4 regions of the Kitasatospora sp. NPDC096077 genome follow, and region 2 is predicted to be linked to each of the others. Evidence: riboswitches for the same ligand, from Rfam matches in the RefSeq annotation. Region 2 holds a riboswitch; each other region holds the start of a gene.
The links. Region 2 has a riboswitch for cobalamin ahead of thiI (tRNA uracil 4-sulfurtransferase ThiI). Riboswitches for the same ligand answer to the same signal wherever they lie in the genome.
Positions count from the first base shown of each region.

Region 1: it holds a riboswitch for cobalamin, as region 2 does, so the genes downstream of both, ABTZ03_RS07515 (ribonucleoside-diphosphate reductase subunit alpha) here and thiI (tRNA uracil 4-sulfurtransferase ThiI) in region 2, are expected to answer to the same signal.
Region 3: it holds a riboswitch for cobalamin, as region 2 does, so the genes downstream of both, metE (5-methyltetrahydropteroyltriglutamate--homocysteine S-methyltransferase) here and thiI (tRNA uracil 4-sulfurtransferase ThiI) in region 2, are expected to answer to the same signal.
Region 4: it holds a riboswitch for cobalamin, as region 2 does, so the genes downstream of both, ABTZ03_RS41265 (prenyltransferase/squalene oxidase repeat-containing protein) here and thiI (tRNA uracil 4-sulfurtransferase ThiI) in region 2, are expected to answer to the same signal.

Region 1 is NZ_JBEOSV010000005.1:132,960-139,993, reverse strand. Features, by position in the region: gene ABTZ03_RS07530 (hypothetical protein) at 1-468, opposite strand, end outside; gene ABTZ03_RS07525 (glycoside hydrolase family 26 protein) at 624-2,087, opposite strand; gene ABTZ03_RS07520 (hypothetical protein) at 2,227-3,138, opposite strand; cobalamin riboswitch at 3,577-3,717, shown strand; gene ABTZ03_RS07515 (ribonucleoside-diphosphate reductase subunit alpha) at 3,908-6,313, shown strand; gene ABTZ03_RS07510 (ribonucleotide-diphosphate reductase subunit beta) at 6,313-7,034, shown strand, end outside.
Region 2 is NZ_JBEOSV010000033.1:28,476-35,509, forward strand. Features, by position in the region: gene ABTZ03_RS25780 (bifunctional 2-methylcitrate synthase/citrate synthase) at 1-707, shown strand, start outside; gene thiI (tRNA uracil 4-sulfurtransferase ThiI) at 734-2,005, opposite strand; cobalamin riboswitch at 2,176-2,411, opposite strand; gene ABTZ03_RS25790 (short-chain fatty acyl-CoA regulator family protein) at 2,409-3,890, opposite strand; gene ABTZ03_RS25795 (purine-cytosine permease family protein) at 4,090-5,559, opposite strand; gene ABTZ03_RS25800 (aldehyde dehydrogenase family protein) at 5,982-7,034, shown strand, end outside.
Region 3 is NZ_JBEOSV010000101.1:16,917-23,950, forward strand. Features, by position in the region: gene ABTZ03_RS41675 (MFS transporter) at 1-639, shown strand, start outside; gene ABTZ03_RS41680 (carboxymuconolactone decarboxylase family protein) at 770-1,279, shown strand; gene ABTZ03_RS41685 (TetR/AcrR family transcriptional regulator) at 1,340-2,011, opposite strand; partial or broken gene ABTZ03_RS41690 (MFS transporter) at 2,143-2,938, shown strand; gene ABTZ03_RS41695 (cupin domain-containing protein) at 2,938-3,339, shown strand; gene nicT (Nickel transporter NicT) at 3,422-4,531, opposite strand; cobalamin riboswitch at 4,750-4,994, shown strand; partial or broken gene metE (5-methyltetrahydropteroyltriglutamate--homocysteine S-methyltransferase) at 5,154-7,034, shown strand, end outside.
Region 4 is NZ_JBEOSV010000098.1:927-7,960, forward strand. Features, by position in the region: partial or broken gene ABTZ03_RS41260 (hypothetical protein) at 1-182, opposite strand, end outside; gene ABTZ03_RS41265 (prenyltransferase/squalene oxidase repeat-containing protein) at 179-3,049, opposite strand; cobalamin riboswitch at 3,182-3,334, opposite strand; cobalamin riboswitch at 3,382-3,519, shown strand; gene ABTZ03_RS41270 (prenyltransferase/squalene oxidase repeat-containing protein) at 3,625-5,043, shown strand; gene ABTZ03_RS41275 (YybH family protein) at 5,157-5,540, opposite strand; gene ABTZ03_RS41280 (TMEM175 family protein) at 5,595-6,215, opposite strand; gene ABTZ03_RS41285 (adenosylcobinamide amidohydrolase) at 6,228-7,028, opposite strand.

The sequences.
Region 1 (7,034 bases), on a different contig from region 2:
GATCGACCAGTGCGGCTCCCCACCCGACTCCCCGGCCCGCTCCCGCCACTTCGACCGGGCCAGCAGCACGATCAGAGTCGCGGTGACGACCACCCCGAGCCCGAAGGTGGCGAGCTTCAGCCAACCCTCGGTGGTGCCGGTGAACCACTCGCGCTGGGGTTTGTCGAGCAGCGCGCCGGTCAGGCTGCGCACCCGGTTGTAGCCCTCGACCAGCGCGACACCCGCCGCCACCCCGAGCGCCCAGCCACGCCCGCGCAGCAGGAGGATGCCCGAAACCAGGTAGAGCAGGCCGTAGTTGAGGCTCCCGGTCTCGGCGTCCACCGACGACCCGCCGTAGTAGAAGATGCCCTTGAGGTAGGTGGCGAAGCCCACCTGACCGAAGCAGTTGTACGCCGCCCAGGCGAGCAGCACCACGCCCCAACCGACCGCCAGGGCGCCGACCCCGCGCATCGGACGCGTCTGTGTCATCCCCTACCCCCGCCCCTCCGGGCCCTCTCCCGACCGTGTACCGAACAACCCCACGGTTTCGCCGCCACAGAATGCCACACACCGCAACGGGCCCGGAATCCAACCCGTTCAACGCGGTGGTCACCGGTTCCCGGCAGAGGTGCGGACCCGACGGCTCAACGGACGTGAAGACCGCCCCAGTCGATGCCCGGACCGAACGCGCCGGAGCCGCCCGTGAGCACCAGCGGGCTGTGGTAGGTGGCGTTGACGTCGGCCGCCGTGTTGCGCGGCTGGTCCGGGGTCAGGTTCTTCTCCGTGAGCGACTGCCCCCAGACCGTCCAGATCGTCCACGGCGTGCGCCGCAAGGTGTCCGGCTGGCGGGAGTTGACCGGGACGGCGAAGGACTCGGCCAGCATCCGCGGCTTGTCGTAGGCCGCGAGCCCGTCGTAGTAGCGCTTGGTCCACACCTCGCCGGTGCCGATCGGGTGCGCCGGGCTGCCGCTGTAGTCGTCCACGCCGACCACGTCCACGTACTGGGCGCCCGGGTAGTAGTCCCACGGGTCGACGCCCGGGGCGCCGTCCCAGGACACCGGCGTCCAGACGAACAGCAGGTTGTGCAGCCCCCTGGTGTCCACCAGGTAGTGGTAGGTGATCCGCCACAGCGCCTGGTACTCGGCCGGCTTCTGGCCCGCCCACCAGAACCTGCTGGCACAGTCCTGCACGTTCATCTCGTGATACGGGCGCAGCAGCACCGGCACGTCGTGCGCCGCCAGGTACTCCAGGTGATCCGCCAGGTACGAGAGGTCGGACACCAGCGCCCGGTACTCGGGGGTGTCGTGCTGGCTGTCCACGACCCGGCCGAACCAGCCGGGGTCCTTGGCCGTGGGGGAGTTCGAACAGAGCACCCGGTCGAAGGACTTGACGTCCGATCCGGGGTAGGGCTGGTGAAAGGACATCCCGACGATCCCGGCCGGGGCACCGCCGTTGTCCGGCAGTTCGGTGCTGCTGCCGTCGCAGTTGTGCTGGACGCCGGAGGTGCCGTAGGTGCCGTCGTCGGCGCGTGGGTGGCCGGACCAGACGGCGGCCAGCAGGTCGACGGCGTCGTCGGTGTACTGCCAGCCGGGTCGGCAGGTGGGCCAGCGGCCGGCCGAGTAGGAGCGCGGGTTGCCGACGCCCCAGGCGCTCTGGCCGTAGCCGGGGCCGAGGTCGGTCTCGACGAAGCCCGGCAGCTTGCCGGTGATGTCGGCGGCCTTCCGGTAGTAGTAGCCGACCTGCTTGGTACCGCGATAGTCGCCGTACTCGGGGTTGTTGCGCTCGTTGTGCGCCTCGACGTGCTGGCCGATCACCGTCCCACCGCTCTTCCCGGTACGGGCCTGGCTCTCCAGGTCGGTCAGGAACTGGTCGACGGCGCGGGCGTTCGGCGAGGCCTGCGGATCCCGGGCCAACAGGTCCCGGCCCACGTCCGGCGGCAGGGTGCGTCCGGGCGCGCCCACCGACACCGGTGCCCGGGAGGGCTGTTCGACGTCGCTCCGGTCGGTCCGCCCGTCGCGGCCCAGCAGCACGAACGCGCCGGTCGCGACGACCGCCCCGGCCACGGCCAGGACGGCGGGCTTGCCGCGCAGGGCACTGGGCAGCGCCACGGACCACTCCTCCGGTTGCTCGCCGGTACCGACCCCCACGGACCCAACCGGAACACGCGTACGAATGACTGCCCGAGAGCCTGTCACACTCCCCCGGCCCCCGCGAACGAATCCGCCGGGACCGGGGTGTCGGGGGAGGTCAGCCCGCCGGAGCCGGGGGCGGCGTGCCCTGCGCTCCCGGCGCGGCGGAGCCCGCGGCCTTGGCACGCTGCAGCAGTTGGCCCTTCACGTACTCGGAGAATCCGGAGGCCGCCGCGGTCGCCGTGGCGTCGGGGTTGTTGCCGCCCTTCGCCGAGCCCTCGACCGTGAAGTAGGCGTACCGGCCGAGGCTGTTGTGGGTGTTGGTGCAGCCGGGGTTGGCACAGAAGGCCGGGGCGCCGGCGGCCGGCAGACCCTTGAGCTGGCCGGCGTAGTTCTTCATCGCGGTCTCGGCCTGGATCTTGTGGTCGAAGACGGCCACGCCGACGGTCACCGCGCTGTCGCCGGAGACGTACGTCGCCCGGAGCACCTTCTGGCACCCCTGGTCGCCGAGCACCTTGCCGAGCCCGCCGGTCGTCGAATTGCCGTCCCAGCACGGCTGGTCCAGTGCGACCATGGTCCGGTTCCAGGTCGCGCCGTTGATCGTCAGCTGCTGCGCGGAGAACAGCGCGCCCGCGTCCTGCGGCGCCGGGTCGGTCGCGGCCTCCCAGATCGGCTTCGACGGGTCGTCCGTCTGGCCGGACTGTCCCCCCGGGCTGCCGGACGGGCTCGACGGCGTGGCCGTGGGCCGGCCGGAGGCGGTCGAGGTCTGGCCCGCGACCGCCTTCCCACCGTCGTCCTTCTTGCCCTGGAGCAGCACCGCGCCGCCCGCGGCCAGGCCGCCCACCACGACGACCGCGGCGACGATGCCGATCACCTTGAGCCTGCGCTTGCGCTTGCCCTCGGCCTCGTTGCGGTCCGCCAGCGCCGCCCAGTCGGGTTCGGCGCGCTGCGTCGGAACGGGCTGCGGAGGCTGGGGCTGCTGCTGCCACTGCGGCTGCGGCTGCGGCGGCTGGGCCTGCGGCTGCGGCACCGGAGGAACGGGCTGGGGAAGCGGCTGCGCGGACGGCGCCACCGGCCCGTACGAGGGCGGCGGCGGGCCGAAGCCCCCGCTCGGCGGCGGCACCGGTCCCGGTACCACCGGCTGCTGATTCCGTGCGCCCCCCGGCCCGGCGGGAGACGTTCCCTGCGGCCCGTGCCCAGGTACGCCAGTTCCGTCGCTCATGCGCCCAGATCGTAGGGCATGCGCCCGACCGCCGATCCGCCCGGTGACCATTCCGTGCCGGAACCGGGACGCCGTCGGCGCGGACCGGGGCGTCCCGTACACACGACCGGGCTTCCCGACGGCCTCACCCGGGCCTCCGGCCGCCTCTGCGAGGCCTCCCGCCAAGCGCCGCAAGGCCCCTCGCCCGACACCACCGGTCATCGCTCCAACACGCCACGCCGCACTACATGTGGTGTCGCATCGGAGAGATGCCACTACATGTATGCTCGCTTCTGCTGTCGATGCAGGGGAACCCGGTGCGAATCCGGGACTGCCCCGCAGCGGTGTGCGGGCGGCTCCAGGAGCCGCGCCGCGAGTCCGAGTACCTGCCGACCAGCGTGCGCACGGCCCTCCCGCAGAGGCCGCACAAGCACCAGTACGACCCCTCCGGGCCTCGCGGGCGGGCCGGGGAGACACCTCTCGCGACGTCGTTTGCGTTCGCGCCGTGCTCCCCTGCCCAGATCGGCCCGGGTGACCCCGATCACGCCGCCGATCGCCGCCAGGAGAGAGCGCCTTGACCACCGCTGCCTCAGTCACCCTGCCCGCCCAGGGCACCGGTACCGCCTTTGTCGACCCGACGGTCGCCGACCCCGGCGGCGCGCTCCTGCGGCTGCTCACCGACCGCAGCGTCGACCTCGCCGAGGTCGACCCCGGCCATGTCGCCGCCGCCGCGCTGCGCGGCCGCCACGCCGGCTCGGACTTCGCCGAGCTCCGCGGGCTGGCCGTGGACGCCGCCGCGTCGATGATCGCCGAGGACCCCCAGTACTCGAAGCTCGCGGCCCGCCTGCTCGCCCTGGAGATCGTCGACGAGGCGAACAGCCAGGGTTCCACCACCTTCGCCGCCTCGATCGCCGTCGGCCACGCCGAGGGCCTGATCGGCGACACCACCGCCGCGTTCGTCGCCAAGCACGCCGCCGCCCTGGACGCCCTGATCGACGCCAAGGGCGACGACCGGTTCGAGTACTTCGGCCTGCGCACCGTGCAGTCCCGCTACCTGCTGCGCCACCCGATCACCCGCAAGGTGATCGAGACCCCGCAGCACTTCCTGCTCCGCGTCGCCTGCGGCCTGGCGGTCGGTGACACCGAGCAGTCCGTGCGCGAGGTGTCCGAGCTGTACGGCCTGATGAGCCGCCTGGAGTACCTGACCTCCTCGCCGACGCTCTTCAACTCCGGCACCCGGCACCCGCAGATGTCCAGCTGCTACCTGCTGGACTCGCCGCTGGACAACCTGGACTCGATCTACAACCGCTACGCGCAGATCGCCCGGCTGTCCAAGCACGCCGGCGGCATCGGCCTGTCCTACTCGCGCATCCGCTCGCGCGGCAGCCTGATCCGCGGCACCAACGGCAAGTCCAACGGCATCGTGCCGTTCCTGCGCACCCTCGACTCCTCGGTCGCCGCCGTCAACCAGGGCGGCCGCCGCAAGGGCGCGGCCTGCGTCTACCTGGAGACCTGGCACGCCGACATCGAGGAGTTCCTGGAGCTCCGCGACAACACCGGCGAAGAGGCCCGCCGTACCCACAACCTCAACCTGGCGCACTGGATCCCGGACGAGTTCATGCGCCGCGTGAACGCCAACGCCGACTGGTCGCTGTTCTCCCCGGCCGACGTGCCCGAGCTGGTCGACCTCTGGGGCGCCGAGTTCGACGAGGCCTACGTCAAGGCCGAGCTGGCCGGCAAGGCTGTCCGCACCATCCCGGCGCAGACCCTCTACGCCCGCATGATGCGCACCCTCGCGCAGACCGGCAACGGCTGGATGACCTTCAAGGACGCTTCCAACCGCGCCGCCAACCAGACCGCCCTGCCGGGCCGCACGGTGCACTCCTCCAACCTGTGCACCGAGATCCTGGAGGTCACGGACGACTCCGAGACCGCCGTCTGCAACCTCGGCTCGGTCAACCTCGGCGCCCACGTGGCCGCCGGCGCCACCGCCGCCGACCTGATCAACGCCATGGACTGGGAGCGGCTGGACGCCACCGTGCGCACCGCCGTCACCTTCCTCGACCGCGTGGTGGACATCAACTTCTACCCGACGGTCGAGGCCGGCACCTCCAACTCCCGCTGGCGGCCGGTCGGCCTCGGCGTGATGGGCCTCCAGGACGTCTTCTTCAAGCTGCGGCTCGACTTCGACTCGGCCGAGGCCAAGCAGCTGTCCACCCTCATCGCCGAGCGCATCATGCTCACCGCCTACGAGCGCTCCGCCGACCTGGCCGAGCAGCTGGGCCGCCACGAGGCCTACGGCGAGACCCGCGCCGCCCGCGGCGAGCTGCACATCGACCACTTCCCGACGGCCGCCCCGCAGTGGGCCGACCGCTGGACCGCGCTGCGCGCCCGCATCGCCGAGACCGGCCTGCGCAACTCGCTGCTGCTCGCGATCGCCCCGACCGCGACCATCGCGTCCATCGCCGGCGTGTACGAGTGCATCGAGCCCCAGGTCTCCAACCTGTTCAAGCGCGAGACGCTCTCCGGCGAGTTCCTCCAGGTCAACCCGTACCTGGTGCGCGAGCTCAAGGAGCTCGGCGTCTGGGACCAGCAGACCCGTGACTCGCTGCGCGACGCCAACGGCTCGGTGCAGGAGCTCGGCTGGCTGCCCGAGGAGGTGCGCTCGCTGTACCGCACCGCGTGGGAGCTGCCGCAGCGCGCCCTGATCGACCTGGCCGCGGCCCGCATGCCGTACCTCGACCAGAGCCAGTCGCTGAACCTGTTCATGGCGGCGCCGACCATCGGCAAGCTCAGCTCGATGTACGCCTACGCGTGGAAGGTGGGTCTGAAGACCACCTACTACCTGCGCTCGCGCCCCGCGACCCGGATCGCCCAGGCCGCCTCCGGCACCGCCCGCGCCGCCGCGCCGGTGCCCGTGAACACCCCGACCCTCACCCCGGAGGAAGAGGCCGCACTGGCCTGCTCCCTGGAGAACCCCGAGTCCTGCGAGGCCTGCCAGTAATGACTGCCGACGACCGCAAGATGCTGCTCGACCCCGGCTTCGAGCTGACCCTGCGCCCGATGCGCTACCCGTCGTTCTACGACCGGTACCGCGACGCGATCAAGAACACCTGGACCGTCGAGGAGGTGGACCTGCACTCCGACGTCGCCGACCTGGCGAAGCTCAGCGAGGGCGAGCGCCACCTGATCGGCCGCCTGGTCGCCTTCTTCGCGACGGGTGACTCGATCGTCGCCAACAACGTCGTGCTGAGCCTCTACAAGCACATCAACTCCCCGGAGGCGCGGCTGTACCTGAGCCGTCAGCTGTTCGAGGAGGCCGTGCACGTCCAGTTCTACCTGACGCTGCTGGACACGTACCTTCCGGATCCGGAGGACCGCAACGCGGCCTTCGCCGCGGTGGAGAACATCCCCTCCATCCACCAGAAGGCCCAGTTCTGCTTCAAGTACATGAACGCCGTCGACCACATCGACTCGCTGCAGACCAAGGAGGACCGCCGCGCGTTCCTCCTGAACCTGATCTGCTTCGCGGCGTGCGTCGAGGGGCTGTTCTTCTACGGCGCGTTCGCGTACGTGTACTGGTTCCGGAGCCGTGGCCTGCTGCACGGTCTCGCCACCGGCACCAACTGGGTGTTCCGCGACGAGTCCATGCACATGGACTTCGCGATGTCCGTGGTGGACACCGTCCGCGAGGAGGAGCCCGACCTCTTCGACGACGAGATGGC
Region 2 (7,034 bases):
GCCGCGGCCTGGACCCGATCGCCCCCGACCCGGAACTCGGGTACGCCGAGAACTTCTTCCACATGTGCTTCGGCACGGTGCCCGCCCCCGAGGTGGTGCGCTGCTTCGAGATCTCGCTGGTGCTGTACGCCGAACACAGCTTCAACGCCTCGACGTTCACCGCCCGGGTGGTCACCTCCACGCTGTCCGACCTCTACAGCGCCGTCACGGCCGCGATCGGCGCGCTCAAGGGCCCGCTGCACGGCGGCGCCAACGAGGCGGTGATGCACATGCTGGACGAGATCGGCGACCCGGCCCGCGCCGCCGAGTGGCTGGACGGGGCGCTGGCCGCCAAGCGGAAGATCATGGGCTTCGGCCACCGCGTCTACAAGCACGGCGACTCCCGGGTCCCGATCATGCAGGCCGCCCTGGACCGGCTGGTCGAGCACTCGGCCGACCCCGAGGCCACCCGGCTGGCCGCCCTGCACGCCGCGCTGCGCCGGGCGATGCTGGAACGCAAGGGCATCCACCCCAACCTCGACTACCCGGCCGGGCTGGCCTACCACCTGATGGGCTTCGACACCCCGGTGTTCACCCCGATCTTCGTGATGAGCCGGATCACCGGGTGGACCGCCCACATCACCGAACAGCTCGCCCACAACGCCCTGATCCGCCCGCTGGCCCAGTACGACGGTCCGGGCCAGCGGGCCGTGCCGGCCGCCGTGTAAGACGTCGGGCACGGCCCGGCCGGGGCTCAGGAGGGGACGGAACAGGTGACGGCCGGTGCCGCGTCGTCCTCCTGGCCGGGCCGCATCACCTGCACGTTCGCGAGCAGCGCCTCGACCACCTCGTCCAGGTCGAGGCGCTTCTCCACGGCCCGCAGCTGGCCCAGCCGCGCCCCGGTGCTGACCTGCGGCGGGGCGAGCAGGCTGCAGCAGTCCTCGTCCGGCAGGACGGAGATCTCCGCCGTGCCGAGCGCCCGGGCCTGGTCGATGATCTCCTGCTTCTCCCAGCCGATCAGCGGGCGCAGCACCGGCAGCGTGGCGGCCTGGTCCACGGCGGCCAGGTTGGCGAGGGTCTGGCTGGCGACCTGGCCGAGGCTGTCGCCGGTGACCAGGGCCTGGGCGCCGGTGGCGCCGGCCAGGGCGCAGGCGGTGCGCACCATCAGCCGACGCTGGGCGACCACTTGGAGGCGCCCGGCGCCCGCGACGGCCAGCTGCTTCTGGGCCTTGCCGAGGGAGACCACGTGCAGTTCGCCGGGCGGCTGGTAGCGGTTGAGCTCGCGGGCCAGGGCGTACGCCTTGTAGACCGAGGAGGGGTTGGTGTACGGCGCGCCGCTGAAGTGCACGAAGTCGCAGGCCAGTCCGCGCCGCATGGCCCGGTGCGCGGCGACCGGCGAGTCGTAGCCGCCGGACAGCAGCACCAGCGCCCGCCCGCTGGAGCCGACCGGCAGCCCGCTCAGCCCGGGGTGGCGCTCGGCGGACAGATAGGTCTCGCGGTGCTCGATCTCGACGGTCAGGGTGACGTCGGGCGCGGTCAGGTCGACCCGCAGGCCGGGGATCCGCGGCTGGAGGAACGCGCCGAGGTGGCGCTCCAGCTGGGTGGAGGTGAGGGCGAAGCCCTTGTCCCGGCGCCGGACCCGGACGGCGAAGCCGGTGGTGGCGCGTCCGGCGCAGGCGTCGCCGAGCACCGTCAGGGCGTTGGCCTCGACGGACTCCAGCGTGCTGGGCACCCGTAGGGCCGGCTCGACCGCGTTGAACCCGATCACCGTGCGGGCCCGGGCCACCAGGTCCTCGACCGGCACCTGCCCGCCGAGCACGGTGATGGTGTGCGGGGTCCGGATCCAGGTCGAGCCGCCTATCCCGCGCAGCGCGACCCGCAGGTTGTCCTCCAGCCGCTGGACGAAGCGCTGGCGGTTGCGGCCCTTGAGGACCACCTCGCCGTGTTTGAGCAGCACGCAGGGCCCGTAGGGCTCGGTGGCGCCGCGGGGCGAGGGCAGCCGTGCGCCGTCGGTCAGGTGGTCCATGCAGAAGTCCCAGTCGTCCCAGTGGTCCCGGTGTCGCTCCGAGCGGGGAGGACGGCGGCGCGCGCAGCAGCGTCCGGGGCGGCGGGCCGACGGACGGACCCGCCGGACCGGGGGTCCGTACGAGGGCCACGCGGCCCTCCCGCGGGGCCCCGGAGCGCGCACGCCGCCGTTCGGCGTGCGCACCGGTGGCAGGTCTTCGGACTCGCGGGCCGGTCCTCCCGGGGAGGACGCCTACTGGCCGTCGCTTCCCGGACCCGTTTCCCGGGCCCAGTGCGGATGACGGCGGTCGTTCCCGCTCACCGCTGCGGGGCAGTCCCGGACTGGCCGTGTGAAAGGCGTCACCGGGTTCCCTCTTGCCTCCCCGGGAGCGCGGGGCGCCCGGTGAACCACCAGCGGATCAACCCTACAGGCGGGGCGGTCCTGACTCGGCTGAGGCCTCGGGGCCGTCGGCCAGCACGGGGTAGGGCACCCGGCCGCGCCGGTCGGGGTCGACCAGCAGCCGTCCGCCCGCCGGCGGCCGGGCCCGCTGGGCGCAGTCCCGGCGTTCACAGATCCGGCAGCCCAGCCCGATCGGGGTGGCCGCGCCGGGCGCGTTCGGCGCGATGCCCTCGGCGTAGACCAGGCGGTGGGCGTGCCGCAGCTCGCAGCCGAGCGCGACGGCGAACTCGCTGCGCGGCGCGCGGTGTCCGTGGCCGCCGTGCGAGACGGTCCGGGCGATCCAGAAGTAGCGCTTGCCGTCGGGCATCTCGGCGACCTGGGTGAGGACCCGGCCGGGCGAGGAGAAGGCCTCGTAGACCGTCCACAGCGGGCAGGTGCCGCCCAGCCGGGAGAAGTGGAAGTCGGTGGCGGACTGGCGCTTGGAGATGTTCCCGGCCCGGTCGGCGCGCAGGAAGGAGAAGGGCACCCCGCGCCGGCCGGGGCGTTGCAGGGTGCTCAGCCGGTGGCAGACCGTCTCGAAGCCGACGCCGAAGCGGGCCCGGAGCAGCTCGATGTCGTAGCGGAGTTCCTCGGCGGCGGCGTGGAAGGCGGTGTACGGCATCAGCACGGCGCCGGCGAAGTAGTTGGCCAGGCCGATCCGGGCCAGGTCGACGGCCTGCGGAGAGGTGAGGTCGGGCTCGGCCGCCGCCAGCAGTGTGTCGAGCAGCGGGCGGTGCTCCAACAGGGCCAGCTGGGTGGCGAGTTGGAAGGCGCGGCGGCCGTCGGTCAGCCACGGGGAGAGGTGCAGCGCGCCGGTCGCCGGGTCGTACCGGCGCAGGTCGGCGGCCCGCCGCTGGTCCGCCTCGACCACCCGGACGCCGTGCCGCTCGGCGAGCCGGGTGGCCAGCGCGGCGGCGGTGCGGCCCGCGGTCGTGGTGGCCAGCTCCCGCGCGGTGCGCTCCGCGGCCTCGTCCAGGGCGGCGATGTGGTTGTGGTGGGCGTAGAAGAAGTCCCGGACCTCGTCGTGGGGTTCGGCCGGGCGGATGGCCCCGCCGATGGCGCCGCCACCCGGTTCGCCCAGGTCGGCGACCCGGGCGAGGGCCGCGCGGTAGCTGCGGTGCAGCGCGACCAGGGCCCGGGCCAGTTCCGGGTGGTCCCGGCTGACCTCGGCGATCTCCTCCGCGGGGACCCCGCCGCCGCAGGCCTCGTCGGCGAGCGCGGTGCGCAGATCGGTGCCGAGGCGCTCCTCCTCGGCCTCGGAGAAGAACTCCGGGTCGACCCCGAACACCTCGGAGATCCGCAGCAGCACGGCGGCGGTCAGCGGGCGCTGGCTGTGCTCGATCTGGTTGAGGTAGCTGGTCGAGATCCCCAGCTCGCGGGCCAGCTCGACCTGGTTCATGCCGTGCTCGCGGCGCAGCCGGCGGAGCTTGGCGTGGGCGTAGACCTTCCGCCCGGTGGGACGTGCCATGGGCGTGCCCTTCCCTTCCTGCCCGTTCCTGCGAAGGTACCACCGCCCCGGGTTCGCAGTATTCGCAGGAACGGGCCCGCCCTTGTGCGGAATCCGCAGGTGGGGCCACCTACCGCCAGGGAAAAGCCGGACCGCCCGGTGGCGACTCGGCTGAGTCGGCCACCGGGCGGTCCGGGGGGGTGTCGGTCGGTGCCTGCGGTCAGGCGGCGACCTTCTCGTCCTGCTCCACCGGGGCGCCGGTGGTGGCGGGGGCGTTCTCCCGGGGGGTGGGGAGCACGGCCATGATCACGGCCGAGATCACGATGGTGGCCGCCCAGGCGAGCCCGTACCGGCCGATCGGGGTGTCGGAGAACGGGCCGGCGAACCAGTCGCACTTGGTGAAGGCGAGGCCGGCCAGCAGCGCGAGCAGCCAGGACACCATCGCCTGCCAGCAGAAGCCGCCGGTGTACCAGTAGCGGCTGGTGCTGCTGGTGTCCATCAGCGCCTCGGCGTCGTAGCGCACGGCGCGCGTCCGGCGCCGGTACATGTCCACCGCGTAGACGCCGATCCAGGCCGAGAAGGAGACGGCGAGCAGGATCAGGAAGGTGATGAAGGAGCCCAGGAAGCTCTTCGCGACCAGCATCAGCAGCAGGCCGCCGACCAGCGAGATCACGGCGTTGATGCTGACCGCCATGGCGCGCGGCAGCTTGACGCCCATGGTCTGGGCGGTGAAGCCGGCCGAGTACATGGAGAGGCTGTTGATCAGCAGCATGCCGACGATCGCGGTCAGCAGGTAGGGCACGGCCAGCCAGGTCGGCAGCAGGTCGCCGAGGAAGGAGACCGGGTCCGCGGCCTGTGCCAGGCCGGGGGAGGCCACCGCCATCACGGCGCCCATCAGCACCATCGGCACCACGACCATGGCGGCGCCGGAGACCGTCACGCCGACGATCTTCTTGCCGGAGGCCTTGTGCGGCAGGTAGCGGGCGAAGTCCGGGCCGGTGGGGACCCAGCTGATGCCGCCGGCGGCGATGGTGCCGATGCCGGCGATCATCATCGCGGTGGTGCCCGCGGGCTTGGCGAAGACCTCGTTCCAGTGGATGGTCGCGACCAGGTAGCCCAGCACCAGGATGCTGAAGACGCCGAACAGGTACGTCGACCAGGTGTTGCAGACGTTCAGCGCCTTGCGGCCCATCCCGGAGACCAGGAAGGTGCAGGCGACGAAGGCGAACAGCGTGATCACGATCAGCGCGGTGTTGCTCTTGATGCCGAACAGCAGGTCGAGCACGGTCAGTACGGCGTAGGCGCCGGTGACCGCGTTGATCGTCTCCCAGCCGAACCGGGCGACCCAGAGGATCGCGCCGGGGAACAGGTTCCCGCGCACCCCGAAGGTGGCCCGCGAGAGGGTCGCGCCCGGCGCCCCGCCCCACTTCCCGGAGACCGAGAGCACACCGACCATCCCGAAGGAGACCAGCGCGGCGCACGCGGCGACGATCAGGACCTGCCAGAAGTTCAGCTGGTTGAACACGACCAGGGCCGCACCCATGGTGAGCAGCAGCACGCTGATGTTCGCCGCGACCCAGGTCGGGAAGAGCTCACGGACTCTGCCCCGGCGCTCGTGGTCGGGGACGGGTTCGATACCGCGGGTCTCTATCGCGCCGTCGGCGTTGTCGGCGGTGGACAGGTTGTCCATGAGGGTGGCTCCGTGCCTGTGAAGCAGAGAATCGGACAAAGTGGAACATTTATGGAACTCTTCGCGCGTAGCGCGGGAGTTCAGCCATCCTACGTGGTCCGTCTCCGGTTCGAGTTCGCTCCAACGGCGGGCGGGGGCGGGGTACCGGGCGACGGGCCCGGGCGGTGCGGGCCGGGCCGGGGTCGGGCCCGGTCGGGGTGGTGAGACGAGGGTCACGGCGAGGCGGCCCCGGAGGCGCGAAAATGTGCCCGAAATAACCTTATGAAATTACCGCCTCTTGGGAAAAATTCGCCCCTCGCATATCCCATTCGTCACTTCGTGCTCAATCATCACGAATTTCCAGGGAATTCCCCAGAACTCTCGACACGGTTCCACCGGCATGGGATAGTCGCTTCGAATCACCTGGTATGGAGGAGCGCACGGTGCCCGTTTCCAGGAGTTTGGTCTCGCCCGACGGGCGCAGCTGGGAAGCCGGAGAAATCACGGCCCGCGTATTCGGCACCGCCGAAATCCTCGCCCGCCGCGGCGTCGGGCCCGGCTCGCGCGTGATGATGAGCGGGGCCAATTCCCGGGAATGGGTGGTCGCGCTGCTGGCGCTCGTCCACCTGGACGCCTCGGTGGTCCTGGCCGACCACCGGGCCACCCCGGAACAGCGCTCGCAGCTCCGCACCCGGGCGCGGGTGGTGCTCGACCTCGACGACGCCGCGCTCGCCGCCGCCGTCCCGGCGCCCCGCCCCGGCCCGGCCGCGACGTCCCGCCCCGGCCCGGCCGCGACGTCCCGCCCCGGCCCGGCCGTGGCGGCCGGGCCCGAGGTCACCGGCTGGGCCCGGCGGCCGGACGCCGCGATCTCCTGGTCCTCGGGCACCACGGGCAGCCCCAAGGGCATCGTCCGCTCCGGCCGGTCGATCCTGGACAACCTCGCGCTCAGCGCGCAGCGGATGGGCTACCGGCCGGACGACGTCTTCCTGCCGCTCCTGCCGTACTCCCACCAGTACGGGCTGTCGCTGGTCCTCTGCTGGTGGCTGGGCGGCGGCACGCTGCTGGTGTACGGCCCGACCACGCGCCTGGACCGCGCGCTCGCGCTCGGCGTCGACCACGGCCTCACCGTCGTCGACGGCGCCCCGTCGACCTACTACAGCCTGCTCAACCTGCTCGACCGCCGCCCCGCCCTGGCGAACGCGCTGGAGGGCGTCCGGGCCTGGTGCGTGGGCGGCGCGCCGCTGGGCCGCACCCTGGCGGCCCGGTTCCACGCCCGCACCGGCCGGCACCTGCTCGACGGCTACGGGGCGACCGAGCTGGGGAACATCGCGCTGGCACCCCCCACCGACCCGGTCGGCTGCGGCACGCCCCTGCCCGGCGTGGTGGTCGAGGTCCACGACGAGCACGGCCGGCCGCTGCCCGCCGGCCGGCTCGGCGAACTGGTGGTCCGCAGCCACGGACTGATGACCGGCCGGCTCGGCGAGGACGGCGAACTC
Region 3 (7,034 bases), on a different contig from region 2:
GCGGGCACGGCCCCGCAGCTGCGGGTCGCGCGGCCGGCCCCGGCCCCGGCCGCCACCGCCCCGGCGGCCCGCCGCCCGGTCGCCCGGACGGCGCTGGCCTGGAGTCTGACCGCCTACTTCGGCATCCAGACCCTGGTCTTCTACGCCACGCTGGCCTGGTTCCCCACCATCCTGGTCGACGCCGGTCTGAGCCGGACCACCGCCGGCACCGACCAGGCCGTGCTGATCCTCGGCGTCGCCGTCGGCGGCTTCCTCGCCCCCACCCTGGCCGCCGCCCGCCGCGACCAGCGCCCGCACATCCTGGGCGTGGTGGTGGTCTGCGCGCTCGGCCTGATCGGGGTGCTGCTCGCGCCCGCCGCCGGGGCGCCGGTCTGGGCCGGGATCCTCGGCATCGGCATGGGCGGTGGACAGGCGCTGGCCGGGGTGCTGTTCACCCGCCGGGGCGCCGACCAGGACCACGTCGCCGCGCTGTCCACCATGGCCCAGGGCGTCGGCTACCTGATCTCCGCGCTCGGCCCCGCGCTGGTCGCCCTGCTGCACAGCGGCACCGGCTCCTGGGACGTCCCGCTGCTCGCCCTGGTCGGACTGCTGCTGGTCGGCGCGGTGTTGAGCCTGCGGGCCGGGCACGACCGGGCATGACCGGGTGCCCGTCGCGGGCGGCGCGGGCGGCGCGGGCGGCGCGAGAAAGTATTTTCCGTCGTGACGTCACACTCGGGCGCCGGGGTCCGTCGGGTCAGGGAAAGCACCGATCACCCGAGAGGACAGCACGATGACCACCACCCGTTCGATCACCGCCGAGATCCCGTCGCGCCCCCGGATGGCCACCGACCCGGCGGAGCTCGTCCCCGAACTCGCCGACGTCTCGGCCGCGTTGTTCCGGGCCGTCGGCAACCGTTCGATCCCGCGCGGTACCGTCAGCCTGGTCCAGCTGCGGGCCGGACAGATCGTCGGCAGCACCTACCTGACCGTCCTGCACACCGGATTCCTGCGCAAGGCCGGTGAGTCGGAGGAGCGGATCACCTCGGTGGCCACCTGGCAGGACTCGCCGTACCTGACCGCGGCCGAGCGGGCGGCCCTCGCCCTGGTCGAGGCCGTGCTCCAGCCCAACCCGTACGGCGAGCGGGTGTCGGACGAGCTGTACGCCGAGGTCGCCGCGCACTACGACGAGAAGGCGCTGGCCACGCTGATGCTGGCGATCGGCCAGGTCAACTTCTTCGTCGCGATCGCGCTGATCGCCAAGCCCGTCCCCGGGAAGGCGTTCACCGACCCCTGGGCCTGAGCCCCGTCGCTCCTCGAACCGGCCCGCCGAGCACCTCGTTCGGCGGGCCGGTTCCGCGTTTCAGCCTGCGGCGAGGAGGCCCGTCACCAGGGCGCGGAGCCCGTCCCCGTAGGCGTCCTGGGCGGTCACCGGCTCCCAGCGGCCCGCGACCTGTGCCAGCCGGGGGTACTCCGCCGGGTCGAGGGCGGCGAACACCTGCTCCCGGTAGGTCGGGCGGTCGTCCCCGGCACGGCGTTCGGCCGCGGTGGCGCGGACCACGATCTCCCCGGTGGTGTAGTACCAGATCGCGCGGTAGCCCTGCGCGGCGCGTTCCGGGCTCAGGCCGCAGTCGACCAGTCCGTCGACGATCCGCTCGACGTACCACAGGGCGTGGGTGGAGAACAGGTCGTCGGCGGCCAGTACTTCGACGATCCAGGGGCAGGCGGCGAGCGCGTCGTGGATCGCGGTGGCCGCCGCGAGGACCCGTTCGCGCGGGTCGGCCGGCAGCTCCACCGGCCGCAGCGCGCGGGCGGCGTAGTCGTCCAGCAGCAGGACGAGCAGCTCCTCCTTGTTGCGCACGTGGTGGTAGAGCGCCATCGGCGTGCTGCCGATCTCGCCGGCCAGACGGCGCATGGTCAGTTTCCCGACGCCCTCCTCGGCCACGATCCGCCGGGCCGTTTCGACGACCTCCTCCCGGGAGATGCGGGGCGGTCGGCCGGTGGCCTTGCGGGGGGTGGGGGAGGGCTGCTGCATGCCCCCATCATCCCCCGTCGATCTCCCGCCGATCTCGCGTCGGTCTCGCGTCGGTCTCCCGCGCCTCGACAGCGGGGAGCCTTCGGGAGTAGTTTCCTTACATGTACAAAAACTCACGAGGGCGCCCCGGCGCGGCCAACGCCGCCGGGGGAGCGCTGGGCGTACTGGCCGGCGGAGTGCTGACGGAGTACGCGAGTTGGCGCTGGGTCATGCTTCGTGCTCGCCGAACCCCGTTCCCCCGCACCGCTGTTGCGGCTCGGCCTGCTGCGCAGCCGCTGGGTCGCGGGGGCCAACCTGCTGGTGTTCCTGGCCGCCGCCGGGCAGTTCGCGGCCTTCTACTTCGTCTCGCTCCACCTCCAGCAGGTGCTCGGCCTGGGCGCCGCCGCCACCGGTGCCGCCTTCCTGCCGTTCACCGCCGGCCTGGTCGCGGGGACGGTGCTGGCGACCCGGGTCACCGCGCGGCGCTCGCCGCGGACGGCCCTGGTGCCCGGCGCCGTCCTGGCGGCCGTCGGCCTGGGCTGGTTCGCCCTGATCGGCCCGGACGGCACCTTCCTCACCGACGTCCTCGGCCCGTCCCTGGTCACCAGCTTCGGCACCGGACTGGTGCTGGCCCCGGTCGCGGCCGCCGCGACCACCGGCGTGGCCCCCCGCGAGGCCGGTGCGGCCTCCGGACTGCTCAGCAGCTCGCGCCAACTCGGCGGCTGCGTCGGCCTGGCGGTGCTCGCCACCCTCGCCGCCCACCGCACCGGGTCGGCCACCGACCCGGCGGCCCTCGACGACGGGTACGCCCTCGGCCTGGCCGCCGGCGGGGTGCTGTTCGCCCTGGCGGCGGTGGTCGCGATCACCGTGCTGCCGCGCCGCCGGCCGGAACCGCCGGCCCTCCGTCCCACCGTTCCCGCGCAACCCCTCCTGGAAGGAACCCGTTGATGACCACCACCCCCATCACCCCCATCACCGCCGTCGACCTGTTCGCCTCGGCGCTGCAGATCCGCCCCGACGGTGACGTCCGGGCCGCCGAACGCCGGATGAGCGGCGGGGACGCCGACACCTGGCAGGTCGCCACCTTCCACGTGGAGACCGACGCCGACGTCCACGGCGACCACTGGGAGATGCACCCGGCGGCGGACGAGGCGGTCTGCTGCCTGGCCGGCGGCGTCCGGGTGTACTTCCGCCCGGTCGAGGACGGCGCCGAGGAGGAGACGGTACGGCTGCCGGCCGGCAGCGCCGTCGTCGTCCCGCGTGGCCGCTGGCACCGGCTGGAGCTGGACGCCCCCAGCGACCTGATGTCGATCACCCTGCGCGGCGGGACGAAGCTGGAACGGCGCTGACCGGGAAGACCCGCGGGAGAAACGGAGGGCCCGGCGGACAGCACGTCCGCCGGGCCCGTACGCATCGTGTGCGCGTCGTGGGTCAGCCGTCGGCGTCGACCCGGGCGGCCCAGCGCTGCTCGACGTTGCTGAAGCGCCAGTAGGCGAGGGCGCAGGCCCAGACCACCACGAACATGCCGACCAGCAGGTAGCCGACGTTGTCCAGGCTGATCTCGGAGATCCAGCCGGTGACCGGGTCGGTGAGGTCGAGCTTCTCGTGCAGCACGCTGACCAGCTCGATGGTGCCGATGACGAAGGCGACCGCGATGGAGAGCCCGGTGATGGTGAGGTTGTAGTAGACCTTGCGGACCGGGTTGGAGAACGCCCAGTGGTAGGCGAAGTTCATGAAGGTGCCGTCGAGGGTGTCGAACAGGCTCATGCCGCAGGCGAACAGCAGCGGCAGGCAGATGATCGCGTACCAGGGCAGGCCGGAGGCGGCGCCGGAGCCGGCCATGGCCATCAGGGCGACCTCGGTGGCGGTGTCGAAGCCGAGGCCGAACAGCACGCCGACCGGGTACATCTGGCCGGGGCGGCGGATCGACTTGGTGAGCCGGCCGAGGATGCGGTTCATGAAGCCGCGCTCGTCGAGGTGCTTCTCCAGCTGCTTCTCGTCGAACTGGCCGGCCCGCATGGCCTTGTAGACCCGGTAGATCCCGGCGAGCGCGAACAGGTTGAGCGCGGCGATCAGGTAGAGGAAGGTGCCGGAGACGCTGGTGCCGATGACGCCCAGCCACTGGTGGGTGGTGGACTGGTCGTCCACCAGGGTGCCGACGATCTGGGCGCCGCCGGCCACCAGGGCGGCCATCGCCATCACGATGGTGGAGTGGCCGAGTGCGAACCAGAAGCCGACCGACACCGGCCGCTGGCCGTCGGCCATCAACTTGCGGGTGGTGTTGTCGATCGCGGCGATGTGGTCGGCGTCGAAGGCGTGCCGCATGCCGAGGGTGTAGGCGGTGATGCCGAGTCCGACGCCGAAGGTCTGGGTGCCGATGGTGTAGTGGTTCGGGGCGATCAGCACGAACAGCATGCCGAAGGCGACGACGTGCATCGCGATGATCACGCCGAGCAGGGCGGCGGTGCGGACGGTGTCCCCGCGCTGCCAGCGGGGCGGCAGCGGCAGGGCGGATGACGGCGGTTCTTCGGTGAGGGTCATGCGTGCAGGCCTTTCCAGCTCCTCGATGGGGGCGCCCCCCGGGGAACGCGGGGAACACCGTAGGGGCTCGCTCGTTCCATCGACAAGCGTTCGCAGCTGCGAAAAGGTTGCAATAACGCAAAACCGGGACTTCGGGGACGAAGCGCCGCCGGGGTGACGTCGTCTCACCATGCGGACGATTGAGTGATTCTCTGGCCCGGCCCAGCGGGATTGCCTCTAGGGTGGCCGGTACAGCTGGTTCGCCCCGTCCGCCAGGCGGGGCGTCGTAAGAGGGAACCCGGTGAAGCCGTTCGATCGGCCATTCCGGGACTGCCCCGCAGCGGTGAGCGGGAACGACCGCCGTCATACGCACTGGACCCGGGACGGGTCTGGGAAGCGACGGCCAGTAGGTGTCCGACCTCCGTCTCCACGGAGGACGGTCGTGCCCGCGAGTCCGAAGACCTGCCCGCTGTCCGTGCGCGACCGTGTTCGCGCGCGGCCTTCCGGTGACCTCGAGGGCGGGTCGGCGTACATACCAGGCGGAGCCGTACCCGTACGGGCGGTCCGTCCGGTTCGTCACCCCTTCGCGCCTTCGTGCCGTCTCCGGGCACCATGAGGAATCAGGCTCGCGAAGGAGAGTCCCTTGACAGCGAAGTCCGCAGCCGCGGCGACCGTGGCGACCGCTTACGGCTACCCCCGACAGGGCCGTAACCGGGAACTGAAGAAGGCGATCGAGGGGTACTGGAAGGGCGCGGTCACCGCCGAGGCGCTCCAGGCCACCGCCGCCGAACTGCGCCGGGAGAACTGGGCCGCGCTTGCCGAGGCAGGCGTCGGCGAGGTGCCGACCGGTGACTTCTCGTTCTACGACCACGTGCTGGACGCCTCGGTGGCCGTCGGCGCCGTCCCGGCCCGGCACCGGGAGGCGGTCGACGCCGACCCGCTGGACGGCTACTTCGCGATGGCGCGCGGCAACCAGGACGTCGCGCCGCTGGAGATGACCAAGTGGTTCGACACCAACTACCACTACCTGGTACCGGAGTTGGGCCCGGACACCGCCTTCGCGGCGAACCCGGCCAAGCCGGTCGGCGAACTGCGCGAGGCGCTCGCGCTCGGGCACACCGCCCGGCCGGTGCTGGTCGGCCCGATCACCTACCTGCTGCTCGCCAAGCCCGCCCCCGGGGTGGCCGAGGACTTCCAGCCGATCACCCTGCTGGACCGGCTGCTGCCGGTCTACGCCCAGCTGCTGGCCGAGCTCAAGGCCGCCGGCGCCGAGTGGGTGCAGCTGGACGAGCCCGCCCTGGTGCAGGACCGCACCCCGGCCGAACTCAACGCCGCCGCCCGCGCCTACCGTGAGCTCGGCGCCCTCACCGACCGGCCCAAGCTGCTGGTGGCGAGCTACTTCGACCGCCTCGGCGACGCCCTGCCGGTGCTCGCCAAGGCCCCCGTCGAGGGTCTGGCCCTGGACTTCACCGGCCCGGCCGCAGGCAACCTGGACGACCTCGCCGCGGCCGGCGGCCTGCCCGGCAAGCGCCTGGTCGCGGGCGTCGTCGACGGGCGCAACATCTGGATCAACGACCTGGAGAAGTCGCTGGCCACCCTGGCCACCCTGCTCGGCCTCGCCGACCGGGTCGACGTCGCCCCGTCCTGCTCCCTGCTGCACGTGCCGATCGACGCCGCCGCCGAGCGCGACATCGACCCGCAGATCGCCCGCTGGCTCGCCTTCGCCAAGCAGAAGGCCGCCGAGGTCGCGCTGCTGGCCCGCGGCCTGCGCGAGGGCACCGGCGCGATCACCGCCGAACTCGCCGCCAACCGCGCCGACCTGGCCTCCCGCGCCAACTCGCCGATCACCCACGACCCGGCCGTGCGCGCCCGCACCGCCGCCGTCACCGAGGCCGACGCCCGCCGCGCCCAGGCCTACCCGCAGCGGGCCGAGGCCCAGCGCGCCCGGCTCGCCCTGCCGCTGCTGCCGACCACCACCATCGGCTCCTTCCCGCAGACCACCGAGCTGCGGGTGGCCCGCGCCGACCTGACGGCCGGCCGGATCGACGGTGCGGCCTACCGGGAGCGGATGGAGGCCGAGGTCCGCGAGGTGATCGCCTTCCAGGAGAAGGCCGGCCTGGACGTCCTGGTGCACGGCGAGCCCGAGCGCAACGACATGGTCCAGTACTTCGCCGAGCAGCTCACCGGCTACCTGGCCACCCGGCACGGCTGGGTCCAGTCCTACGGCACCCGCTATGTGCGCCCGCCGGTGCTGGCCGGGGACATCTCCCGCCCGCACCCGATGACGGTCGACTGGTTCCGCTACGCCCAGGACCTCACCGAGCGCCCGGTCAAGGGCATGCTCACCGGCCCGGTCACCATGCTCGCCTGGTCCTTCGTCCGCGACGACCAGCCGCTCGGCGAGACCGCCCGGCAGGTCGCCCTCGCCCTGCGCGACGAGGTCGCCGACCTGGAGGCGGCCGGCGCCGCGGTCGTCCAGGTCGACGAGCCGGCCCTGCGCGAGACCCTGCCGCTGCGGGCCGAC
Region 4 (7,034 bases), on a different contig from region 2:
CAGGAGCGCAGCACCGGACCGCCCCACTTGCTGAAGTCGATCGCCAGGATCACGCCGGAGGTGGTCGTGCACTGGTCCAGCGGCAGCGGTGCGGCGGCGGCCGGGGTGGCCGTGCCGAGCAGCGCGGTGCCGATCAGCGAGAGCGCGCCGAGCACGGCCGCCAGGCCCTGTCGGCGGCTCATCGGTGCCGTCCCTGGCCGAGGCGGGTGCGGGAGACGGCGACGGCGGTGCCGCCGGCCAGCAGCAGGGCCAGCGCGAGCAGCGCCGGGAGGGCGGCGTCGCTGCCGGTGTGGGCCAGGCCGGAGCCGTTCGGGGCGGCAGCGTCGGCCACCACCGGCCGGACCTCGCCGCCCGGTGCCCCGCCGTCACCGGCACCCGCCGGGGGCACGTCGGTCACGCCGGGCGCGGAGGCCCCGGACGTCCCGGTCGGCGCCGGGGTGCCGGTCGAGGTCGCGCCCGAGGTCGGAGACCCGGTGGACGTCGGAGACCCGGTGGAGGTCGGGGAGGCGGTGGAGGTCGGGGAGGCGGTGGACGTCGGAGACCCGGTGGAGGTCGGGGAGGCGGTCGCGGACGGCGACCCGGTCGGCTGCGGCGTCCCCGCCGCCACCGGCCGCTTGAGGGTCCCGAAGGACGTGCCGACCGTCCCGCCCAGCACCTGGGTCGAGGCCCGGACGTCCGAGCCGCGCTGCCCGGCCGCCGCGACGTTGAAGCCGCCGTCCGGGTTCTGCTGCCCGGCCAGGAAGTCCCGGGCCCGCGAGATCGCCGGACCGTACTGCCCGGCCCGCAGCGAGAACGCCTGGACGGCCAGGGCGGTCGAGTTTGTGGAGTCGCCGGAGGCGCCCGGGAAGCCTCCGTCGGCGAGCTGCTTGCCCGCGATCCACCCGACCGCGCGGTCCACGGCCTGCTTGGCGGCCGGGTCGTCGGGGAGCAGGTCGAGGGCCATCGCGGCCATCGCGGTGCTGTCCACGTCGGAGTCGCCCTTGGCCGGGATCAGGCTCGGCCAGGAGCCGTCGGCGTGCTGGAGGCCGGTCAGGTAGCGCACCGGCTCGGTGGCGTGGGCGCCGTCCCCGGCCCGGAGCTGGGCGATGATGCCGAGCGACTGGGAGAACACCGAGGTCGCATAGCGGTAGTTGCCCTGGGCCGCGCAGGCGGTGTCGGGGGCCTGGCTGGGCGCGGTGCAGATGATGGCGGCGAGCGCGGCGATCAGGTCCTGGCCGCCGAAGGCACGCGGGTCGCGACCGACCACCTCGGCGAGCAGCGCCGTCTTGCCGATCGAGCCGCCGCCGGCGAACTCGGTGCCGACGTTCGTCCAGTCGTCCACCGTCCGGCCGTTGCCGTCCTTGCCGTGCTGGTCGAGGAAGTCGGCGATCCGGCCCAGTGCCTTGTCGTCGCTGCCGGTGGCGGCGAGGGCGAAGGCACCGTCGATGGTCAGCCCGAAGTCGGCGAAGCCCGGGAAGCCCTCGTAGTACTGGCCGCCGATCAGCCGGGTCGGGTCCGTGAGGTAGGCCGAGCCCTTGGCCAGGTCGGGCTTCCGGTGCAGGTCGTGGTCGAGCGCGGCGAGGTCGGTGCCGGCCAGGGCGAGCACCGCCTGTCCGGTGGCGGTGGGGTCCGCGTCGGTGGCGGCCGGGTCGGTGGTGAAGCCGCCGGAGGGCAGCTGCCGGGCGGCGATCCAGCCGGTGGCGGCCGCGTCGGCGTCGGTGCGGCCGGCCGCCTTCAGGGCCTGGGCGGCCAGCGCCGTGGTGTAGGTGTCGCTCGCGCCGGCCCAGGAGTACGGCCAGAGGCCGCCGTCGGGCTTCTGCTGGGCGGCGGTCCAGGCGTCGGCGCGCTTGACGGTGTCGGGCGCGGTGCCGGCCCGGCGCAGGGTGAGCGCGGTCAGCGCGGTGGTGCCCGGGTCGCCGTCGCAGTGGTCGCCGGGGGCGATCATCACGGAGGAGACGCCGCCGTCGGCGCACTGGGCGGAGGTGAGCCGGGCGACGGCGGTCGGCGGCAGGGCGGTGCCGGAGCGGGCGAGGGCCAGCAGGGCGAGGGCCTGGTTGACCGGGTAGGTGACGCCCTCGAAGTCCCCGGCGGCGGTGCAGGCGCCGAGCTTGCCCTGGGCGGTGCAGACGTGGTCGGTGAGCGCGGCGATCAGGTCGTGTCCGCCGAAGGCGCGCGGGTCCCCGCCGGTGATCTCGGCGAGCAGCGCCAGCTGGGCGACGGCCCGGGGGACGGGGGCCGCCTTGGGGCCGCCCGGGAAGGCGTACTGGTCGGTGTGGGCGGCCAGGTAGGCGACGATCTTGCGCAGGGTGTCGTCCTGCCCGCCGGCCGCGGCCAGCGTGAAGGCGGTGTCCGTGGTGGCGTCGTAGTCCACCGCCTTCGCCGAGGGGTCGTACACGTGGTCGCCGTCGGTCAGCCGGGCGACCAGCCAGCGGGCCGCGGCGGGCAGGTCGGCCTTGGGGGGCTTCGGCGTACCGGTCGCGGTCGGCGTGGGGGTGGGCGTGGGGGTCGGCGTGGGCGTGGACGACCCGCCCTTGGCCCGGACCGAGTCCGGGGTGAAGGTCGGGGAGCCGGTGGTGCCGCCGACGTCCGTCCCGCCGTACACCCAGGCCTCGACCTCGCCGGGCGCGGGCTTCTGCGACATCGCGCCGAGCGTGGCGTACGACCAGTGGTCCTGGCCGACCGGGGCGATCCAGTACGACCAGTACCCGGTCGCCTGCGGGGTGTTGACGCAGGACTCCTTGTCCGGCGTGGGGTACTGGGTGCCGTCGTGGAAGGCCGGGTTGCCCAGCCGGCAGACGAAGGCGGGGCCGTCGTGCGCCGTGCCGGCGGTGCTGAACCCGCCGTTGTGCAGCAGGTTCATCCCGGTGGTGGGGTGGGCGTCGCAGCCGCGGACCACGCCGCCGCCGAACGGGCCGAAGTCGACCGCGACGACGGCCCCGGAGGTCGCCGTGCACTGCTCCAGCGGGTCCGCGTGGGCGGCGGTCCCGGGCAGGGCCACCAGGGCCAGGCTGCCCGCGGTCAGCGCGAGCGCGGCGGCGGCCGCGGAGGCGGCGGTTCCTCGCCGCCACACGGTGGGACGGTGTCTGTGGACCGGCACGGAACGAACTCCCCTGTCGACTGCGGCGTCGGCGGGGACACGGGTGCGCAGCAGGGCACCCCGGGGCAGGGGTGGGCCGTACCGCGTCGCAGTCCTCGACGACGCTCGTGCGTGCTCCACGGCGCAGGCATTCCGGCTCGCCCGCCGGGACGGGTCGGCTGGACTCGTCGGTACGGGCACACGGTTGCGGGACAGCGCCGGATTCGAACCGGCTTCCCCTGACCCCCTGGAGGAAAAACGCTTCATCAGACCATGGCCGGACCAGCGAGGTCAACGATTCGTCATATCGTCTACGTCACGGCTCGTTCGAATTCGATGCGGTAAGGTCCCGGCTCGGCCGAGCGGGGGAACCCGGTGGAAATCCGGGGCTGACGCGCAACGGTGTGCGGGGCGGCACTGCCTTCCCCGCGAGCCCGGATGCCCGGCGGCCGCACTGTTCCGCGGAAGTCCGTCCACGCGATCCGGGCGTCGGCCGCCCCTCGCAGCGACGCACCGCCGTCGACGCACCGGGCACGGTCGGGGCCCTCCAACCCCCCAGGAGCCCTTCCATGACCCGCACCCTCCACCGCGGCCTCGCCACCGCCGTCGCCGCCCTGGCCGCGGCCGGCACCGCGCTCGCCACCGCCGTCCCGGCCCAGGCCACCGCGAGCCCGACCCAGATCAGCACCTCCGTCACCAACGGCGTCGCCTACCTGCGCAGCCTCCAGGGCGCGGACGGCGGCTACGCGGGCAGCGGACTGTCCAACGAGTGGGCGTTCAGCGCCCTGGCCGCGGCCGGGACCGCCGCCGCCGACGTCACCCCCGGCGGCGACGCCACCAAGAACGCCCGCCTGGTCTACCGCAACCAGCTCGCCGCCCCGACCTGGCCGAACGCCAGCCCGGTGGTCACCGACTACGAGCGCGGCATCCTCAACTCCTACGCGGCGGGCATAGACCCGGCCCGGGTCGGCCCCGGCCGCAACCTGATCGCCGACGCCGTCTCCTACTGGCAGACGTCCACGCCCGGCTACTACGGCCCCGCCGCCAACTTCAACGGCACCGTCTTCGCCCTGCTCGCCCTCGGCGGCGCCCGCACCCAGGCCGGCGCCCAGCGGGTGCCCCAGCCGCTGCTGGACGCCTCCACCGCCGTGGTGCGCGCCAACCAGCACACCGACGGCGGCTGGAACTACAGCAAGGCCGCGGGCGACCCGAACGCCCTCGGCCAGCCCAGCGACGTCGACATGACCGGCGCGTCGATGGCCTCGCTGTGCGTCGGCGGGGTGGCCAACACCGACCCGGCGGTGCTCGCCGCGAAGGGCTTCCTCAAGGCCAAGATGGCCACCTCGGGCGCGTTCAACGCGATGTACGGGGTGAACACCGACTCCAACGGCTGGGCCGTCTCCGGCCTGATCGCCTGCGGCTTCGACCCGCAGGGCACGGACTTCACCTCGCCCGCCCCGTTCAAGAAGACCCCGGTGGACTTCCTGATCTCCCAGCAGTTCAACCCCGGCGGCGGCTTCCGCTACCAGCCCACCGACACCTCGCCCAGCGCCTACGCCTCGGTCGACGGCCTGCGCGCGGTCGCGGGCGGCGGCTTCACCGCCACCCCGCCCACCCCGGTCACCGCGGGCGAGCCGCAGTTCGTGGCCACCTCCGGCTTCACCCCGGGCACCGCCGCCCGGATCGCCCTGATCGTCGACGACGGCACCGGCAACCCGCGCCCCTGCGCGGTCACCATCACCCCCACCGGCAGCACCGCGACCCTCGGCGACGTGCTCGACGCGGCCGCCACCGCGAGCCCGGCCGGCTGCGTCACGGCGGTCACCCCGGCCAGCGGCGTCGCCGGTCCGATCACCTCGCTCAACGGCGTTGCCAACAGCGGTACTTCGAGCTGGCTGCTGTCGACCGACGGCGGCGCCTCGATCACCGCCGACCGCACCGCCGTGGTCAACCTCGGCGACACCGTCTCGCTGCGCTACGGCAGCTGACGTACCCCGTGCGGACGGCGGCCCCGGGAACGTCCGGGGCCGCCGTCCGTCCGCCGTCCGTCCGTCCGTCCGCCCGCCGTCGGTCATCCGCCGTCGGGCACCCGTCAACCGGCTCAGGCCTCGGGGCCGTACGCGCCGAAGCCCCGGCAGACCAGGCCCTCGCGGAAGCTGAGCACCTCGGCGACGGCCCGGCCGCGCTCGTTGCGGTAGTTGATGACGAGGGTGTCGACCGAGACCCGGACGTCCTCGACGGTGAAGTGCAGATCGGGCAGGTGCTTCAGGCCCTTCGCCCAGTAGACCCGCAGGGCCTCCTTGCCGCGCACCTCGCCGGACGGGTCGCCGATCAGTTCGAGGATCCGGGGCGAGGCGAAGACGACGTCCTCGGTGAAGTGGGCGAGGATGCGCTCCAGGTCGTGCGCGTTCCAGGCGTCCGCCCAGTCCCGGGCGAAGCGGGTGCCGAATTCGTGGTTGAAGTTGCGGTCGAAGTCGTGGTCCATGCCCCTGGACGGTAACGACAACCGGCCCTCCCCGCCCGTGGTTCCACCATCCGGTCAGCCCGCCCGGTCGAGCAGCGGCACCCGCACCTGGTTGAAGCCGTAGTAGAGGGCGAGCAGCCCGTGCACGGCCAGGGCCGCCGGGGCGGACAGGAAGGCCAGGGCGACGGTCAGCGGGTAGACCACCAGGCCCAGTTCGAACCGCCAGCGGGCGGCCCGGGCGGCCGGCACGTCCACCCGCGCGTCGAAGCAGTGGCCGGTGCGGGTCGCGTAGTTCCAGAAGAGGCTGAACAGCACCGCCTGGCCGACCATCACCGCGCCGTACACGGCCGCGGCCACGTTCGCCGCCGAGCCGTTCCGCAGGTTCTGCGCGACCAGGGCGGTCGGGAAGGGCAGCACCGAGACCAGCATCAGCAGCAGCAGGTTGAGGAACATCAGGGTGCGGTCGACCCGGGCCAGGTGCCGGAACAGGGTGTGGTGGTTCACCCACTCCACACCGATCACCAGGAAGCTCACCACGAACGCGAAGTAGGACGGCCACTGGGCGCCGAGTGCCCGCCACAGCTCCGCCGCCCCGTGCGCCTGCGGGATCCTGATCTCCAGCACCAGCAGGGTGATCGCGATCGCGAAGACCCCGTCGCTGAACGCCTCGATCCGGCCGGTGTCCGTCGTCTCCACCGGCAGAGCATCTCAGCCGGGCTGCGGCACCCGTCCGCGCAACGCCGGGGCCGGCGGAGCGGCATCGGGCCCGGCCAGCAGGTCCGGCACCCGGCAGGGCGGGACGGAGGCCGGGTGCGGCACGGGCGCCCCGAGCGCGCGGCGGGCCCGGTCCCGTTCGGCGCCGGCCAGCACCGCCCGGTGGACCGCCCGGGCCAGCCGGGCGCCCCAGACCGACCGCGGCCCGCCGAAGGGGTCGGCCGCGCCGCCGCCGGTCCGGACGGCCACGCAGACCGCGTCCGAGGGGGTGCCGGAGCAGTCGTACCCGGCGTCCAGCAGCGCCTGCACCTTGGCCTCGGTCGCGGTGGCCAGCAGGTTCACCACCCCGGCGTCGGCGACCGGGGCCGGCACCACGGCCAGGATGTTGATCGTGCCGGGCCGGTGGGCGGCCGGCCGGGCGGCGGGGTCGGCCGCCCAGACCGGGACACCGATCCCGGCCGTGACCACGGCGGTGACGCCCTCGTCCTCGGCCCAGGTGCAGTCGTCCACCTCGGCCGCCGTCATCAGCCCGACGCCGGGGCCGGTCAGGCCCTCGGCGGCGGCCAGCTCGGCCAGGTGTTCGGCCGGGTCCATCCGCGCGTAGCCGGGCCGGACCTGGGCGTTCAGCACCCAGGACCGTTCGCCCAGCCCGCCGCCGAGCACCGCGCTGCTGACCATCCGCCAGCCCGGCCCGGCCCGCCACACCAGCAGGTGGCGGCAGGCGCCGTCCTCGACCCGCGCGGACCGGCCCACCCGGACCGGTCCGTCCCGCCGTCCGTCCTGCCATCCGTCCACGACCGA